Regions from separate parts of the Streptomyces sp. NPDC058758 genome, predicted to be linked through region 2. Evidence: predicted binding sites of a transcription regulator. Region 2 holds the regulator's gene; the other holds the start of a gene.
What was found. The regulator HrcA, encoded in region 2, represses chaperone genes, less so after heat shock. The targets are predictions, from matches to a motif close to TTNGCACTCNGNNNNNCNGAGTGCNAA.
Positions count from the first base shown of each region.

Region 1: groL (chaperonin GroEL) is a predicted target of HrcA. The motif match lies at 6,089-6,115, and genes of this name have one in related genera.

Region 1 is NZ_JBHYPS010000015.1:119,013-127,580, reverse strand. Features, by position in the region: gene ACFW6A_RS20080 (PTS transporter subunit EIIC) at 1-632, shown strand, start outside; gene ACFW6A_RS20075 (transporter substrate-binding domain-containing protein) at 874-1,599, shown strand; gene ACFW6A_RS20070 (oxidoreductase) at 1,702-2,691, opposite strand; gene ACFW6A_RS20065 (class I SAM-dependent methyltransferase) at 3,046-3,789, shown strand; gene ACFW6A_RS20060 (deoxyxylulose-5-phosphate synthase) at 3,852-4,184, shown strand; gene groL (chaperonin GroEL) at 4,300-5,922, opposite strand; gene ACFW6A_RS20050 (cold-shock protein) at 6,373-6,576, opposite strand; gene ACFW6A_RS20045 (MoaD/ThiS family protein) at 7,001-7,279, opposite strand; gene thrC (threonine synthase) at 7,298-8,568, opposite strand, start outside.
Region 2 is NZ_JBHYPS010000008.1:52,510-61,077, forward strand. Features, by position in the region: gene hemW (radical SAM family heme chaperone HemW) at 1-187, shown strand, start outside; gene ACFW6A_RS12825 (DUF3097 domain-containing protein) at 319-1,125, opposite strand; gene ACFW6A_RS12830 (MBL fold metallo-hydrolase) at 1,136-1,873, opposite strand; gene hrcA (heat-inducible transcriptional repressor HrcA) at 2,012-3,031, shown strand; gene dnaJ (molecular chaperone DnaJ) at 3,032-4,171, shown strand; gene ACFW6A_RS12845 (nitronate monooxygenase) at 4,281-5,369, shown strand; gene ACFW6A_RS12850 (16S rRNA (uracil(1498)-N(3))-methyltransferase) at 5,366-6,109, shown strand; gene ACFW6A_RS12855 (ATP-binding protein) at 6,170-7,480, shown strand; gene ACFW6A_RS12860 (tetratricopeptide repeat protein) at 7,477-8,568, shown strand, end outside.

The sequences.
Region 1 (8,568 bases), on a different contig from region 2:
GCCTCGTCCTCGGCGGCCTCTTCCTGCCGCTGGTGATGCTCGGCCTGCACCAGGCCCTCATCCCCATCCACACCACGCTCATCGAACAGCAGGGCTACACCGTCCTCCTCCCCATCCTGGCGATGGCGGGCGCGGGCCAGGTCGGCGCGGCCATGGCCGTCTACCTCAAGCTCCCCCGCAACGGCTCGATCCGCCGCACCATCAAGTCCGCACTCCCGGCCGGCTTCCTCGGCGTCGGCGAACCGCTGATCTACGGCGTCTCGCTCCCGCTCGGCCGCCCCTTCGTCACCGCCTGCGTCGGCGGCGCGGCCGGCGGCGCCTTCATCGGCCTCTTCTCGATGCTCGGCGACAAGGTCGGCTCGACCGCGATCGGCCCGTCCGGCTGGGCGCTCTTCCCGCTCCTCGACGGCAACAAGGGCCTCGGCCCGACGATCGCGATCTACGCGGGCGGCCTGCTCGTCGGCTACCTCGTCGGCTTCGTCGCCACCTACTTCTGGGGCTTCAGCCGCACGATGATCGAGGAGTTCAACGTGGACCCGGAGGCGACGCCCGCCCCGGCCCCCGCCACCGCCACCCCGACGACCGGCCCCACCCCCAAGCCGAACCCGGAACCGGAGCCGGTGAAGGTCTGACCGGAGCGATACACCTCGTGCGCACGGCTCCGGCATACGGCTCCGGCATACGGCTCCTCCGCACGAACCGCCCGTACGCCCCTCCCGTACGCCCCCTTCCGCACACGCCCCCGAAGGACGAGGCCCCGACACCGGCACCGGCGGCCTGGGGCTCGCCGCCGCCGGCGCGGTCGACATCCCGCCCGCCCGGCACCGCCGCAACTCCCTCTGGCTCGCCTGACGGTGCCTAGACTCCGCAACCATGACGACCACGCACCACGACATCGCCGCGATCGCCGCCGACCTCGCCCCCACCGGGGTCCTGCGGGCGTCCATCAACCTCGGGAACCCGGTGCTCGCCCAGGGCACCTCGGAGGAGCCCGCCGGCATCACGGTCGACCTGGCACGGGAGATCGGCCGCCGGCTCGGACTGCCCGTCGAGACGCTCTGCTTCGACGCGGCGCGCAAGTCGTTCGAGGCGATGGCGGACGGCCGCGCCGACCTGTGCTTCCTCGCCGTCGACCCCGCCCGCGAGAAGGAGGTCGCGTTCACGTCCCCGTACGTCGTCATCGAGGGCGTGTACGCGGTCCCCCGCGACTCGCCGCTCGTCACCGTCGAGGACGTGGACGCGCCCGGCGTCCGCGTCGGCGTCAAGCAGGGCTCGGCGTACGACCTCCACCTCACCCGCACCCTCGCCCACGCCGCCGTCGTGCGGGGCGCGGAGGGCGTCGAGGTCTTCCGCGCCCTGGACCTGGAGGCCGGCGCGGGCATCCGCCAGCCGATGGCCGCCTACGTCGCCGCCCACCCCGAGGTCCGCCTGATCGACGGCCGCTTCATGGAGATCCGCCAGGCGGTCGGCACCACGACGACCAGGGCGCCGGAGACGGTCGCCTACCTCCGCGACCTCGTCGAGGACCTGAAGAGGAACGGCTTCGTCACCGACGCCCTGCGCCGCTCCCACCAGGACCCGGCCCTGGTGGCGCCCTGAGGGCCCCGCCCCCGAGCACCGCGCCCCCGAGCACCGGGCGCCCGGCAGCGGCGAGCACCCGGCAGCACCGGACACCCGGCACCGGCGGCGCCCCGGAGGGGGCTACGCCCCCAGCAGCGCCAGCAGCTCCGCCTCCCGCGCCGGGCTCAGCCCCGCCCTCCGCTCCCGGTCGAGGCCCTGCTCCCGCTCCCAGGCCAGGGTGTCGGCGATCAGCTCGGCGCGCGGGCGCTGGCGCAGCCCGGCGGCGGCCGCGGCGGCGCCCGAACGCGCCTGGAAGCCGCGCCAGTCCTCGGCCACGATCCACAGCGGCAGCGACTCGGGCCCCATGAACTCCTCGACGCCCTGCTCCAGCAGCCACGCCGACCCGGCCGGCACCACCGCGCCGCGGTGCCCGGCGGCGGCGCGGGACAGCTCGATCCACTCGCCGAGCGGCACGTTCGGCCCCACGGCGTCGTACGTGCCCGTCGTCCCCTTCTCCGCCGAGTCGAGGATCCAGTCGACGAGGTCCCGGACGTCGACGACCCGGGTCGGCAGCGCGGGCTCGTCCGGCACGAGCATCGGCGCCCCAGGGTCCCGGGCGGCCCGCGCCGCCCAGTACCCGGTCCGGCCGCTGACGTCCCCGGGCCCGCCGATGAGCCCCGCCCGCGCGACGAGCAGCCGGTCCCCGACGGCGGCGACGGACGCCAGCTCGCACGCGGCCTTGGCCTCCCCGTACAGCTCCCGCCCGACCTCGTCGAGTGCGGTCGGCTCCATGAGCGGCGCCGACTCGTCCGCCCCGACCTCCGCCTGCGAGGCGTACACGTTCCCGGACGACACGTACGTCCAGTGCCGGGCCCGCCCGCCGAGCGCCGCCAGCGCCCCCTTCACGAACCCCGGCTGCCAGGACACCTCGACCACCGCGTCCCAGTCCCGCCCGGCCGGCGCGTCGTACGCCCCCGGCTCCCGCCGGTCGGCCGCCACCAGTACGGCCCCCTCCGCCACGCCCCCGCTCTCCCCCCGCGCGAGACACGTCACCGCGTGCCCTCGCTCCAGCGCCCGCCGCGACACCTCGCGGCCTACCCATGCGGTCCCACCGAGAACCAGAATCTCCATGCCGCCCAGTCGACCACCGAACCCCCCGCCCCGGGAAAGAAGTTCGCCGCCCCCGCCGAAACCCCGCTCCGGCTGCCCCGCCCCACCCGGAGCCCCACCCCGAGAACTCCTCCCGACACACTCCGGAAACCCACCCCGGCCCGGCCCTGAAAGCCCCCTTCCCGGCCCGTCACACCCCCGTGAAGTCCCCTCCGCCGCCGCCCCGGCACCCCCGGTGGCCCCGCCTCCCGCACCTCCGTCACGCCCCCGCCCAAGCCTTCCCCTCCCCCTCCCCGGCACCCCCAACATCCCCTTTGACCTGGGCATTTACCCTCACCACCCCTATCCTGGAGGTCACGTCGAGGGGAGATCCACATGGCAGGGACGGACCGCGGGATCCGTACGGTCGAGGACGTACTGGCACTGCTGGACGGGCTGTTCGCGCCCACCGCCGACCGCTGGTCGGAAGGCGGGGCGGACTGGTGGGACGGCTTCTACGCGGACCGGGACCGGCCGGTGCCGTTCTTCGTCCCGAAGCCGGACGAGAACCTGGTGTCGTACCTGGACCGGGGACTGCTCACGGGCGGCGGCCGGGCACTCGACCTCGGCTGCGGCCCCGGCCGCAACTCCCTCCGCCTCGCCGCGCGCGGCTACGAGGTGGACGCCGTCGACCTCTCCGCGACCGCGATCCACTGGGCGGAGGAACGGGTCGGGGAGGCGGGCGTGTCCGGGGTCCGCTTCCACCACGGCGACGCCTTCGCGCCCGGCACGGTCGAGGGCCCGTACGACCTCGTGTACGACTCCGGCTGCTTCCACCACCTGCCGCCGCACCGCCGCGTCAGCTACCTGGCCCTCCTGGACCGCGTCCTGGCCCCCGGCGGCCACTTCGCCCTGACGGCGTTCGCGGCCGGGGAGGGCGGCATGGGCTCGGAGCGCCCCGACGCCGACTTCTACCGCGAGGGCACCCTGGAAGGCGGCCTCGCCTACACGGACACGTCCCTCCGCGCGATCTTCGCGGCGTACGAACCGGTCGAGGTCCGCCGCATGAGCCCCCAGCCCCCGGACTCGCCGCACTTCGGCGAGGGCTTCCTCTGGACGGCCCTCTTCCGCCGCCCGTAGCACCACGCGCGGGCGGGGGTAAACCGGTGGGCCCGGCCCGCGCCGCTCCCTACGCTGCCCCCATGGGAATCCGCCGCACCTCGTACGTGTGCCTCCCCTGCCGGGCCTCCTACAAGCAGGGCGACGACCATGGGCCCGAGCGCCGCTGCCCGCGGTGCGCGCAGCCGATGACCGGGGTCGGGTCGGCGTTCCGGCCGCCGAAGCGGCGGGACACCGAGGGGTGGCGCGTGCTGTCCGTCCTGCTGCACGCGGGCGTACGGTTCCACACCAGCTGCTGCCAGGGCTGCGGCCCGGGCTACCGCCCCCGCACCCTCGCCGAGGTGAAGGCGCGGGTGGCGTACGCGCGCCGGACCGGGGAGCCGCTCGCGAAGGCGCTCGTCCGGCCGGTGGTCTGAGTCCGGCCCCGGCCCGTCCGGGAACGCGCCGAGGGCGGCACCCCCCGCGTGGGGAGTACCGCCCTCGGCGTTCGCGTTCGACTCGCGTCAGCGGTGAACTGCCGATCCCGGAGGATCAGAAGTCCATGTCACCGCCCGGCATGCCGCCGCCGGCCGGGGCCGCGGCCTTCTCCGGCTTGTCGGCGATGACGGCCTCGGTGGTGAGGAAGAGCGCGGCGATCGACGCGGCGTTCTGCAGCGCGGAGCGCGTCACCTTGGCCGGGTCGATGATGCCCTCGGCGACCAGGTCGACGTACTCGCCGGTCGCGGCGTTGAGGCCGTGGCCCGGGGTCAGGTTGCGCACCTTCTCGACCACGACGCCGCCCTCGAGGCCGGCGTTGACCGCGATCTGCTTGATCGGGGCCTCCAGGGCGAGCTTGACGATCGCGGCACCGGTGGCCTCGTCGCCGTCCAGCTCCAGCTTCTCGAAGACGCTGGAGGCCTGGAGCAGGGCCACGCCACCGCCGGCGACGATGCCCTCCTCGACGGCCGCCTTGGCGTTGCGCACGGCGTCCTCGATGCGGTGCTTGCGCTCCTTGAGCTCGACCTCGGTCGCGGCACCGGCCTTGATGACCGCCACGCCGCCGGCGAGCTTCGCGAGGCGCTCCTGGAGCTTCTCGCGGTCGTAGTCGGAGTCGCTGTTCTCGATCTCGGCGCGGATCTGGTTCACGCGGCCCGCGACCTGCTCGCTGTCACCGGCACCGTCGACGATGGTGGTTTCGTCCTTGGTGATGACGACCTTGCGGGCGCGGCCCAGCAGGTCGAGACCGGCCGACTCCAGCTTGAGGCCGACCTCCTCGGAGATGACCGTGCCGCCGGTGAGGATGGCGATGTCCTGGAGCATGGCCTTGCGGCGGTCGCCGAAGCCCGGGGCCTTGACCGCGACGGAGCGGAAGGTGCCGCGGATCTTGTTGACGACCAGGGTCGACAGGGCCTCGCCCTCGACGTCCTCGGCGATGATCAGCAGCGGCTTGCCCGACTGCATGACCTTCTCCAGGAGCGGGAGGAGGTCCTTCACGGAGGAGATCTTGGAGTTGACGATGAGGATGTACGGGTCCTCGAGCGCGGCCTCCATGCGCTCCATGTCGGTCGCGAAGTACGCCGAGATGTAGCCCTTGTCGAAGCGCATGCCCTCGGTGAGCTCCAGCTCCAGACCGAAGGTCTGGGACTCCTCGACCGTGATGACGCCTTCCTTGCCGACCTTGTCCATCGCCTCGGCGATGAGCTCGCCGATCTGGGTGTCGGCGGCGGAGATGGAGGCGGTGGAGGCGATCTGCTCCTTCGTCTCGACCTCCTTCGCCTGGTCGAGCAGGGCGCCGGAGACGGCCTCGACGGCCTTCTCGATGCCGCGCTTGAGGGCCATCGGGTTGGCACCGGCGGCGACGTTGCGGAGGCCCTCGCGGACGAGCGCCTGGGCGAGGACGGTGGCGGTGGTCGTGCCGTCGCCGGCGACGTCGTCCGTCTTCTTGGCGACTTCCTTGACCAGCTCGGCGCCGATCTTCTCGTACGGGTCCTCGAGCTCGATCTCCTTGGCGATGGAGACACCATCGTTGGTGATCGTGGGGGCGCCCCACTTCTTCTCGAGGACGACGTTGCGGCCCTTGGGGCCGAGGGTGACCTTGACGGCGTCAGCGAGCTGGTTCATGCCGCGCTCGAGACCGCGCCGGGCCTCCTCGTCGAACGCGATGATCTTGGCCATGTGAAGTGGTCCTCCCGGACATGGGGTGGATAACGCTCCAGGACCGCGCCGACGCCCGCGACGGACGGCCTCCGCGCTCCGCGTGGTTCCTTGCCCCACCCGGGTCGGCGGCCTCGTCTGCCCGATCCTCGTAGCACTCTCACCTTCCGAGTGCTAACGCCAATGATTAGCACTCGACCCATGCGAGTGCAAGCGACTCTCGTGGATCGGGCACCTCCACGCCACCTCCCCGGGGCGCCCCCGGGGCGCGCGCCCGCACCCCGCGGCCGGCGGCCCCGCCCCGTGCCCCGGAACGCGCCGGAACTCCTCCGAACTCCCCCGAACCGCCTCCGGACGGCTCCGGACGCCTCCGCACCGCCCGCGAACGCCCCGGAACGCGTCGAGGGGCCCGCATCCCTGAGGATGCGGGCCCCTCGACGGCGTTGGCGTCGGTGGCCGATCGCGTCGCGCTCAGGCGGTCACCTTGACCATGTCCGCCTGCGGACCCTTCTGGCCCTGCGAGATCTCGAACTCGACTCGCTGGCCCTCTTCGAGGCTGCGGTACCCATCCATCTGGATGGCGCTGTAGTGGACGAAAACATCCGCACCACCGTCGACCGCGATGAAGCCGTAGCCCTTCTCCGCGTTGAACCACTTGACGGTGCCCTGAGCCATGCCTAACTCCCCTATTACTTACTGGCCCTTGCGCGGACCCGCACTTCACGGACCCGGGTCAGAACCTGCGCCGGAACGCGTCGACCGCCGCTGAATGTATCTGTCCAACTGCCCTCTGCAACAGGGCAATCCGCCGGGAATTCTGGGCGGCACGGAAAGGGGAATCGGGAAGAAATCCCTGAATTGCGGGGCAACTCGGGCCGGGCGAAAGGCGCATAAGGGGCAGAGTGTGCGCGCTTTCCGGCCGCCGGTTGTCGCATTCTCGTCAGGTCCGGACCCGCGCTCATATGCGTCCGGCATGAGCGGCCGAGGGCACTTCCCCAACTCTACCGCGCTCAACCATGCAGAATTGCCCCCTCCGCTTTCTCTCGCGGAAGGGGCAATTCAGTACCGACCGGTAAGGCGGCCGGGCCGTGCGGGGTGATCAGCAGCCGCCGGCGACCGCCGGGATGATGGAGACGCCCGCGCCGTCCGGCGTCGCGGTCTCCAGGCCCTGCTCGAAGCGGACGTCGTCGTCGTTCACGTAGACGTTCACGAAGCGGCGCAGCTTGCCCTGGTCGTCCAGGACGCGGGCGGCGATGCCCGTGTGGTTCTTCTCCAGGTCGGCGATGACCTCGGCGAGGGTCGCGCCCTCGGCGGGGACCTCGGACTGCCCGCCGGTGTAGGTGCGGAGGATGGTGGGGATGCGGACGTTCACGGCCATGGTGGCTTCACGGACCTTTCAGTGGGCCAGGCCCGCGTCGCGGAACGCGTCCAGGCTCGGGCGGATGGTGGCGGTCGCCTGAGAACTGTCGGCCACGGCGTCCAGGGTCTTGAGCCCGTCGCCGGTGTTGAGGACGACGGTGGTGAGCTCCGGGTCGATGAGGCCGGCCTCGACGAGCTTGCGGGTCACGCCGACGGTCACGCCGCCCGCGGTCTCGGCGAAGATGCCCTCGGTGCGGGCGAGCAGCTTGATCGCGTCGACGACCTGCTCGTCGTTCACGTCCTCCACGGCGCCGCCGGTGCGGCGGGCGATGTCGAGGACGTAGGGGCCGTCGGCCGGGTTGCCGATCGCGAGGGACTTGGCGATGGTGTTCGGCTTCTGCGGGCGGACCACGTCGTGGCCGGCCTTGAAGGCGGTGGAGACCGGGGAGCAGCCCTCGGCCTGGGCGCCGAAGATCTTGTACGGCTTGTCCTCGACCAGGCCCAGCTTGACGAGCTCCTGGAGACCCTTGTCGATCTTGGTGAGCTGGGAGCCGGAGGCGATCGGGATGACGAGCTGGTCGGGGAGGACCCAGCCGAGCTGCTCGCAGATCTCGTACGCGAGCGTCTTGGAGCCCTCGCCGTAGTACGGGCGCAGGTTGACGTTCACGAAGCCCCAGCCCTCGCCGAGCGGGTCGCCGATGAGCTCCGAGCAGAAGCGGTTCACGTCGTCGTAGTTGCCCTCGATGGCGACGAGGTCGCCGCCGTAGACACCGGCCATGACGACCTTGCCCTGCTCCAGGTCGTGCGGGATGAACACGCAGGAGCGGAAGCCGGCGCGGGCGGCGGCGGCGCCGACGGCGCCGGCCAGGTTGCCGGTGGAGGAGCAGGAGAGGGTGGTGAAGCCGAAGGCGCGGGCGGCCTCGATGGCCTGGGCGACGACCCGGTCCTTGAAGGAGTGGGTCGGGTTGCCGGAGTCGTCCTTGACGAAGAGCCTGCCGGGGGCGACGCCGATCTCGCGGGCGAGGTTGTCGGCCTTGACGAGCGGGGTCCAGCCGGGGTTCAGGTTCGGCTTCTCGGCGACGTCGGCGGGGACGGGCAGCAGGGGCGCGTACCGCCAGATGTTCGCGGGGCCGGCCTCGATCCGCTTGCGCAGCGCCTCGGGGTCGCCGAGCGGCAGCTCGTAGGCGACTTCGAGGGGGCCGAAGCAGAGTTCGCAGGCGAAGATCGGGCCGAGGGCGAAGACCTGGCCGCATTCGCGACAGGAAAGGCCGGACGCGGGGCCGAGATCGATGGTGGAGGCGGTGGTGT
Region 2 (8,568 bases):
CCTGCTGGAGCTGCGCCTGCGGGAGGGCGTCGAGCTGACGCTGCTCAAGCCCGCGGGGCGGGCCGCTGCCGAGCGTGCGCTGGGGGACGGGCTGCTCGACGCGGAGCCGTACGCCGCCGGGCGGGCCGTGCTGACGCTGCGGGGGCGGCTGCTCGCGGACGCGGTGGTGCGGGACCTGGTGGACTGAGGGCGCGGCGCGCCGGGGCGCGGGTCCGGGCGCCGGAGCCCGGGCTCGGCTCGGCGCGCCGTTCCGTCGCGGGCATCCGTTCCCGCCCGGAGTCACCCCTCCGAGGGAGGAACGGGTGCCCGCGACGGGGGTCAGCCCACCGTCACGAAGTCGATCAGCTCCTCCACGCGGCCCAGCAGCTCCGGTTCCAGGTCCTTGTAGGACGTGACGCGCTTGAGGATGGCCTGCCAGACGGCGCCCGTGTTGTCGGCCGGCCAGCCCAGGGCCCGGCAGGTGCCCGTCTTCCAGTCCTGGTCCCGGGGGACCTCCGGCCAGGCGCGGATGCCGAGGACCGACGGCTTCACCGCCTGCCAGACGTCGACGTAGGGGTGGCCGACGACCAGGACGTGGTCCGAGGCGACCCGGGCGGCGATCCGGGACTCCTTGGAGCCGGGGACCAGGTGGTCGACCAGGACGCCCAGGCGGGCGTCCGGGCCCGGGGCGAAGTCGGCGACGATCTCCGGGAGGTGGTCCACGCCCTCCAGGTACTCCACGACCACGCCCTCGACGCGCAGGTCGTCGCCCCAGACCCGTTCGACCAGCTCCGCGTCGTGGCGGCCCTCCACGTAGATGCGGCTCGCCCGGGCCACCCGGGCCCGCGCGCCCGGGACGGCGATCGAGCCGGAGGCCGTACGGGCCGGGCGGGCCGGGCCGCCCGGCGCGGGGCGGACCAGCGTGACGACCCTGCCCTCAAGGAGGAAGCCGCGCGGGTCCAGCGGGAAGACGCGGTGCTTGCCGAAGCGGTCCTCCAGCGTCACCGTGCCCGCCTCGCAGCGGATCACCGCCCCGCAGAAGCCCGTCGACACCTCCTCGACCACCAGGTCCGGCTCGGCCGGAACCTCCGGGGCGGGGGCCCGCCTCTTCCAGGCGGGCGTCAGATCGGGGTCGTAGCTGCGCATTCCGGGGACGCTACGACACCCGGAAGCGGCGTGCCAGCTCATCGCGCTGGCGTCGGACGAAAGCCGCGTCGACGGCCGCGCCGTGGCCGGGGACGTACAGCGCGTCCTCGCCGCCGAGGGCGAGGAGCCGGTCGAGGGCGTCGGGCCAGCGGGCGCCGAACGCGTCGGGGCCCGCCTGGGGCTCGCCGGACTCCTCGACCAGGTCGCCGCAGAAGACGGTCTCGCGCTCGCCCGGGACCAGCAGGACCAGGTCGTGGCCGGTGTGGGCGGGACCCACGTTGGCCAGGAGGACCTGCCGGCCGCCCAGGTCGAGGGTCCGCTCGCCGGTGACGGTGTGGCGCGGGGCCACCAGGGCCTCCGCCGCCTCGGCCGCCGCCCGCTCCTCGACCCCCTGGCGCACCGCGTCCTCGTACAGCTCCTCCCGGCCCCGGGAGGAGCCGAGGAGCTCGTCCATGCCGACGGCGCCGAAGACCTCCGCGCCGGCGAAGGCGGCGGTGCCGAGGACGTGGTCGAAATGGGGGTGGCCGAGTGCGATGTGCGTCACGCGCCGGCCGCCGGTGATCGCCTCCGCCTGGGCCCTGATCCCGGCCCCCTCGGCGAGCGTGGCACCGGTGTCGTACAGCAGCACGGCCTTGTCCCCCACGACCAGTCCCGTGGTGGCGTCCCAGCCGGGGAGCCGCCGCCGGCCCACTCCGTCCGCCAGCCGTTCCCACCCCTGAGCCGCCCAGACCGCCTGTTCGATGTCCATGCGACCGACGCTAGCGGGTCCGCCTCCTTGCCAGGAGCGACCGGCCCGGCCGTACACTGGCCGGGGGTTTCCTGGCACTCGGGCAGGGCGAGTGCCAAATGCGGAGCAACCGGAACGGCTGGAACGGGAGGTGTGCGCGTGCTGAGCGAACGCAGACTCGAGGTGCTGCGCGCCATCGTCCAGGACTACGTCGGGACCGAGGAGCCGGTCGGTTCCAAGGCGCTCACCGAGCGCCACCGGCTCGGCGTCTCCCCGGCCACCGTGCGCAACGACATGGCGGTGCTGGAGGAGGAGGGCTATATCGCCCAGCCCCACACCAGCGCCGGACGGATCCCCACCGACAAGGGCTACCGCCTCTTCGTGGACCGGCTGGCCGGCGTCAAGCCGCTGTCGACCCCCGAGCGGCGCGCCATCCACAACTTCCTCGACGGGGCCGTGGACCTCGACGACGTCGTGGGCCGCACGGTGCGGCTGCTCGCGCAGCTGACCCGGCAGGTCGCCGTCGTCCAGTACCCGTCGCTGACCCGCTCCTCCATCCGGCACGTCGAGCTGCTGGCGCTGACCCCGGCGCGGCTGATGCTCGTCCTCATCACGGACACCGGCCGGGTCGAGCAGCGGGTGATCGACTGTCCCGCGCCCTTCGGCGAGACCTCCCTCGCCGATCTGCGGGCCCGGCTCAACAGCCGGGTCGGCGGCCGTCGCTTCGCCGACGTGCCGCAGCTGGTGCAGGACCTCCCCGAGTCCTTCGAGGAGCCCGAGGACCGCGCCACGGTCTCGACCGTGCTCGCGACCCTCCTCGAGACGCTCGTGGAGGAGCACGAGGAGCGGCTGATGATCGGCGGCACCGCCAATCTCACCCGCTTCGGACACGACTTCCCCCTGACCATCAGGCCCGTCCTGGAGGCACTCGAGGAGCAGGTCGTGCTCCTCAAGCTCCTCGGCGAGGTCAAGGAATCGGGCATGACCGTACGCATCGGGCACGAGAACGCCTATGAAGGGCTGAACTCCACGTCCGTCGTCTCGGTCGGCTACGGTTCGGGCGGCGAGGCAGTCGCCAAACTCGGCGTGGTCGGACCGACCCGCATGGACTACCCCGGAACGATGGGAGCGGTACGCGCAGTGGCACGTTACGTCGGACAGATCCTGGCGGAGTCGTAAGTGGCCACGGACTACTACGCCACACTCGGCGTACGCCGCGACGCGTCCCAGGACGAGATCAAGAAGGCCTTCCGCCGCCTCGCCCGCGAGCTTCACCCGGACGTCAACCCGGACCCGAAGACGCAGGAGCGGTTCAAGGAGATCAACGCCGCCTACGAGGTCCTGTCGGACCCGCAGAAGAAGCAGGTCTACGACCTCGGCGGCGACCCGCTGTCCAGCTCCGGCGGGGGCGGCGCGGGCGGCTTCGGGGCCGGTGGCTTCGGCAACTTCTCCGACATCATGGACGCCTTCTTCGGCACGGCCTCGCAGCGCGGACCGCGCTCGCGGACCCGCCGCGGCCAGGACGCCATGATCCGCCTGGAGATCGACCTCAACGAGGCGGCCTTCGGCACCACCAAGGACATCCAGGTCGACACGGCCGTCGTCTGCACCACCTGTTCGGGTGAGGGCGCCGCCCCCGGCACCTCCGCGCAGACCTGTGACATGTGCCGCGGCCGCGGCGAGGTGTCGCAGGTGACCCGATCCTTCCTCGGCCAGGTCATGACCTCCCGGCCCTGCCCCCAGTGCCAGGGCTTCGGCACCGTCGTCCCGACCCCGTGCCCCGAGTGCGCGGGCGACGGCCGGGTCCGCTCGCGCCGCACGCTGACGGTCAAGATCCCGGCCGGCGTCGACAACGGCACCCGGATCCAGCTCGCGGGCGAGGGCGAGGTCGGCCCCGGCGGCGGCCCCGCCGGCGACCTGTACGTCGAGATCCAGGAGACCCCGCACGAGGTCTTCCAGCGGCGCGGCGACGACCTGCACTGCACGGTCACCCTCCCGATGACGGCGGCGGCGCTCGGCACCAAGGTGCAGCTCCAGACGCTCGACGGGCTGGAGGAGATCGACATCCGTCCGGGCACCCAGTCGGGCCAGTCGGTCCCGCTGCACGGCCGGGGCATCACCCACCTGCGGGGCAACGGCCGCGGCGACCTGATCGTCCACGTCGAGGTGCAGACCCCGTCGAAGCTCGACCCCGAGCAGGAGCGCCTGCTGCGCGAGCTGGCCAAGCTGCGGGGCGAGGAGCGGCCCACGGGCCAGTTCCAGCCGGGCCAGCAGGGCCTGTTCTCGCGTCTGAAGGACGCGTTCAACGGGCGTACGTGACCGCGGAAGGACGCGTTCGACGGGCGTACGTGATCTCTGGGTGAGAGGGGCGGCACTCTGAGTGCCGCCCCTTTCCCGTGCCCGGGAACGGGCATGACACGATGCCCATATGTCCACCACCGAGCTGAACGATCTCTTCCGGTACCCGATCGTGCAGGCCCCCATGGCGGGTGGCGCTTCCTGTCCCGAACTCGTCGGCGCCGTCTGCGAGGCCGGTGCGCTCGGTTTCCTCGCCGCCGGCTACAAGACGGCCGGCAGCCTCTACCAGGAGATCAAGCAGGTCCGCGGGCTGACCGGAAAGCCCTTCGGCGTCAACGTCTTCATGCCCCAGGGCGGCCCCACCGCCGACCCCGCGGCCATCGAGGTCTACCGCCACCAGCTCGCCGGCGAGGCCGGGTGGTACGAGACCCCGCTCGGCGACACCGACGGCGGCCGGGACGACGGGTACGACGCCAAGCTGGCGATCCTCCTGGAGGACCCGGTCCCCGTCGTCTCCTTCACCTTCGGCTGTCCGAAGCCCGAGACCTTCGAGGCCTTCGCCCGCGCCGGTACGTACACGATCGTCACCGTCACCTCCGCCGAGGAGGCCAGGACCGCACGGGAGGCCGGGGCCGACGCGCTGTGCGTCCAGGGCGTCGAGGCGGGCGGCCACCAGGGCTCGTACCGCGACGACCCCGCCGAGGACCAGTCCGGCACCGGCCTGCTCGCCCTGCTCGCCCAGGTCGGGGAGGCCACCGAGCTGCCGCTCGTCGCCGCCGGCGGCCTGATGCGCGGCGCGCAGATCGCCGCCGTCCTCGCCGCCGGAGCCGGCGCCGCCCAGCTCGGCACCGCCTTCCTCGTCTGCCCCGAGTCCGGCGCCCACCCGCTGCACAAGCGGGCCCTGACCGACCCGCTCTTCCACCGCACCGCCCTCACCCGGGCCTTCTCCGGCCGGCCCGCCCGCGGCCTCGTCAACCGCTTCATGCGCGAGCACGGGCGGTACGCCCCCGCCGCCTACCCGGAGATCCACCACCTCACCGCCCCGCTGCGGAAGGCCGCCGCCACCGCCGGAGACGCCCAGGGCATGGCCCTGTGGGCCGGCCAGGGCCACCGGCTGGCCCGCGAGCTGCCCGCCGCGGAACTCGTCGGCGTCCTCGCCGCCGAACTCGACACCGCCCTCACCGACCTCGCCGACCCGGCCTTCAGGAGTGCCCCATGACCGCCCCCGTCTTCGTCGTCGACGCCGTCCCCGGCGCCGGCACCTTCGTCCTGGAGGGGCCCGAGGGGCGGCACGCCGTCTCCGTGAAGCGGCTCCAGGCCGGCGAGGCACTCGTCCTCACCGACGGCCGGGGCCACTGGGCCGAGTGCGCGGTGCGGGACACCGAGGGCAAGGACCGGCTGACCGTCGAGGTGACGGCCGCGCACGAGGAGCCCGGGGAGGAGCCGCGGATCACCGTCGTCCAGGCCCTGCCCAAGGGCGACCGGGGCGAACTGGCCGTCGAGACCATGACCGAGACCGGCGTCGACGCGATCGTGCCGTGGGCGGCCTCCCGCTGCATCACCCAGTGGCGCGGCGACCGCGGCCTCAAGGCGCTCGCCAAGTGGCGCTCCACCGCCCGCGAGGCCGGAAAGCAGTCCCGCCGCACCCGCTTCCCCGAGGTCGCCGACCTCATGACCACCAAGCAGGTCGCCCAGCTGCTCGCCGGCGCCGACTTCGCGGCCGTGCTCCACGAGGACCGCGACCACCCGAGCGGCGCCCTCGCCACCGCCGAACTCCCCGCGAAGGGCTCGATCGTGCTGGTCGTCGGCCCCGAGGGCGGCGTCTCCCCGGAGGAGCTGGCCGTCTTCGAGGCGGCGGGGGCGAAGCCGTACCGCCTCGGCCGGAGCGTGCTGCGGACCTCCACGGCGGGCACGGCGGCCACCGCCCTCGTCCTCGCCCGCACCGGCCGCTGGAGCTGAGCCCGGCCTCGCGGGGGACCCGCTGTCCAAGCGCCCCGGGTCTTTTCTAGGCTGGCCCCCATGGCCGACGAGTCCCCCCTGATCAGCAGTCTGCGCGCCGCGCTCGCCGCCGCCCCCGGCGACGTGCCCCTGCGCCTCCACTTCGCCGAACTCCTCCTCGCCCAGGGGCGGAACGACGAGGCCGTCGCCGAGGCCGCCGTCGCCCTCCAGCACGCGCCGGGGGACGCGGACGCCCGCGCGCTCATGGTCCGCGCCATGGGGATGCCGCCGGCGGCGCCCGAGCCCCCGGCCGTACGGCCCGAGACCGCGGAGCCGCCCGCGCCCGGTCCCGTACGACCGCCCGCGCCCGGTCCCGGGCCGGCCGAGCCGAAGCCCTCCTTCGACTGGGCCGCCGCCGAGGAGCAGGTTTCCGACCTCGTCGGCCCGCGGTTCCTGGAGGAGCCGCAGGCCGACGGCGGGGACGGGCTCGCCGGGGACGCCGCCGCCTGGGACGTGGACGCCCCCGGGGCGGTGCGCCTCGCCGACGTCGGCGGCATGACCGACGTCAAGGACCGGCTCGAAGCCGCCTTCCTCGCCCCCATGCGCAACCCGGAACTGCGCCGGCTCTACGGCAAGTCGCTCCGCGGCGGGCTCCTCCTCTACGGCCCTCCCGGCTGCGGCAAGACCTTCATCGCCCGGGCCGTCGCCGGCGAACTCGGCGCGAACTTCCTCACCGTGTCGCTCTCCGACGTCCTCGACATGTGGATCGGGGCCTCCGAGAAGAACATCCACGACATCTTCGAGACCGCCCGCCGCCAGGCCCCCTGCGTCGTCTTCCTCGACGAGCTGGACGCCCTCGGCGGCAAGCGCTCCCGCACCCACAGCAACGGGCTGCGCAACGTCGTCAACCAGCTCCTCACCGAACTCGACGGCATCGCCTCCGGCGCCGGCAACGAGGGCGTCTTCGTCCTCGCCGCCACCAACGTGCCCTGGGACGTCGACCTCGCCCTGCGCCGCCCCGGCCGCCTCGACCGCACCCTCCTCGTGCTGCCGCCCGACGCCGCCGCCCGCGAGGCGATCCTCCGCTACCACCTGCGCGAGCGGCCCATCGAGGCCGTCGACCTCGGCAAGCTCGTCAAGGTCACCGAGGACTTCTCCGGTGCCGACCTCGCCCACCTGTGCGAGACCGCCGCCGAGGCCGCCCTCCTGGACTCCGCCCGCACCGGCTCCGTCCGCCTCATCACCACCAAGGACCTGCTCGGCGCCGCCAAGCAGCTCCGGCCGTCCACCGAGCCCTGGTTCGCCGCCGCGCGGAACGTCGCCATGTTCGCCAACGAGGGCGGCCTCTACGACGACCTCCTCGCCTACCTGAAGCGGAAGCGCAAGCTGTGACCACCCCCGCCACGCCCGCCGGACCCGCCACGCCCTCCGCGCTCGCCCGGGCCGAGGCGCTGTACGAGGCCGGGCGGTACGAGCAGGCCGGCGAACTCGCGGCCCGGCACCTCGCCGAGGACCCCGAGGACGCCGACGCGCTCACCCTGCTCGCCCGGTGCCGGCACCGGGCGGGGGACCACACGACCGCCCTCGCCGCCGTCGAGCAGGCCCTGCGCGCCGAGCCCGAGCTGGTCATGGCGCACCTGATGCGCACCCAGATCCTGCTCGCCCTCAAGCGGTACGGGGAGGCCGAGGCCGCCGCCCACCGCACGGTCGAGCTGGCGCCGCGGTTCTGGGGCAGCCACTACGCGCTCGGCACCGCGCTCGCCGAGACCGCCGAGGCCGGCCGCGGCCGCGACCTCGCCAGGACCACCGCCGCCTACGAGGCCGCGCGGACCGCCGTCGCCCTCGGCCCGGAGGAGGACGCCGCCCACTTCCTCGTCGGCCTCACCGCCCAGCGGCGCGGCGACCACGCCACCGCCCGGCGGGCGTACGAGACCACCCTGCGGCTCAACCCGCAGAGCAGCGAGGCCCACAACAACCTCTCCCTGCTGAGGCTCCGCCGCCGCTGGCTGCGGCGCGGCGCCTGGACCCAGGCCGCCGAGGGCTTCGTCGCCTCCGCCGCCCTCGACCTCACCGACCGCAAGGCCCGCTTCAACCTGGAGGCGATGGCCTGGGGCACCGCCGCCGGCGCCCGCTGGGTCGCCCTGCTCGGCTTCCTCGCCTCCGCGCTCGGCTCCGCCCCCGTCCGCACCGGCGCGACCGGCGCCGACGCCGTCGTGCCCTTCGCCGTCGGCGCCGTCGTGCTCGTCGGGGCCTGGGCCGGCTGGGCCGTGTGGATGGCCCGCCGGGTGCCGCCCCGGCTGCGCCGCCCGCTGCTGCTGGTCGCCCGCAACTGCCGGCCGGTGCTCGCCATGGCCGCCGCCGTGGGCCTGCTCGGCCTGTACTCGGCGGTCACCCTGGCGCTCTGGTCCTTCGACGCCGGGGTCGTCGGGGCGCTCGGCACCCCGCTCTTCTGGGCCGTGGTCATCACGTACTGGGTGAGC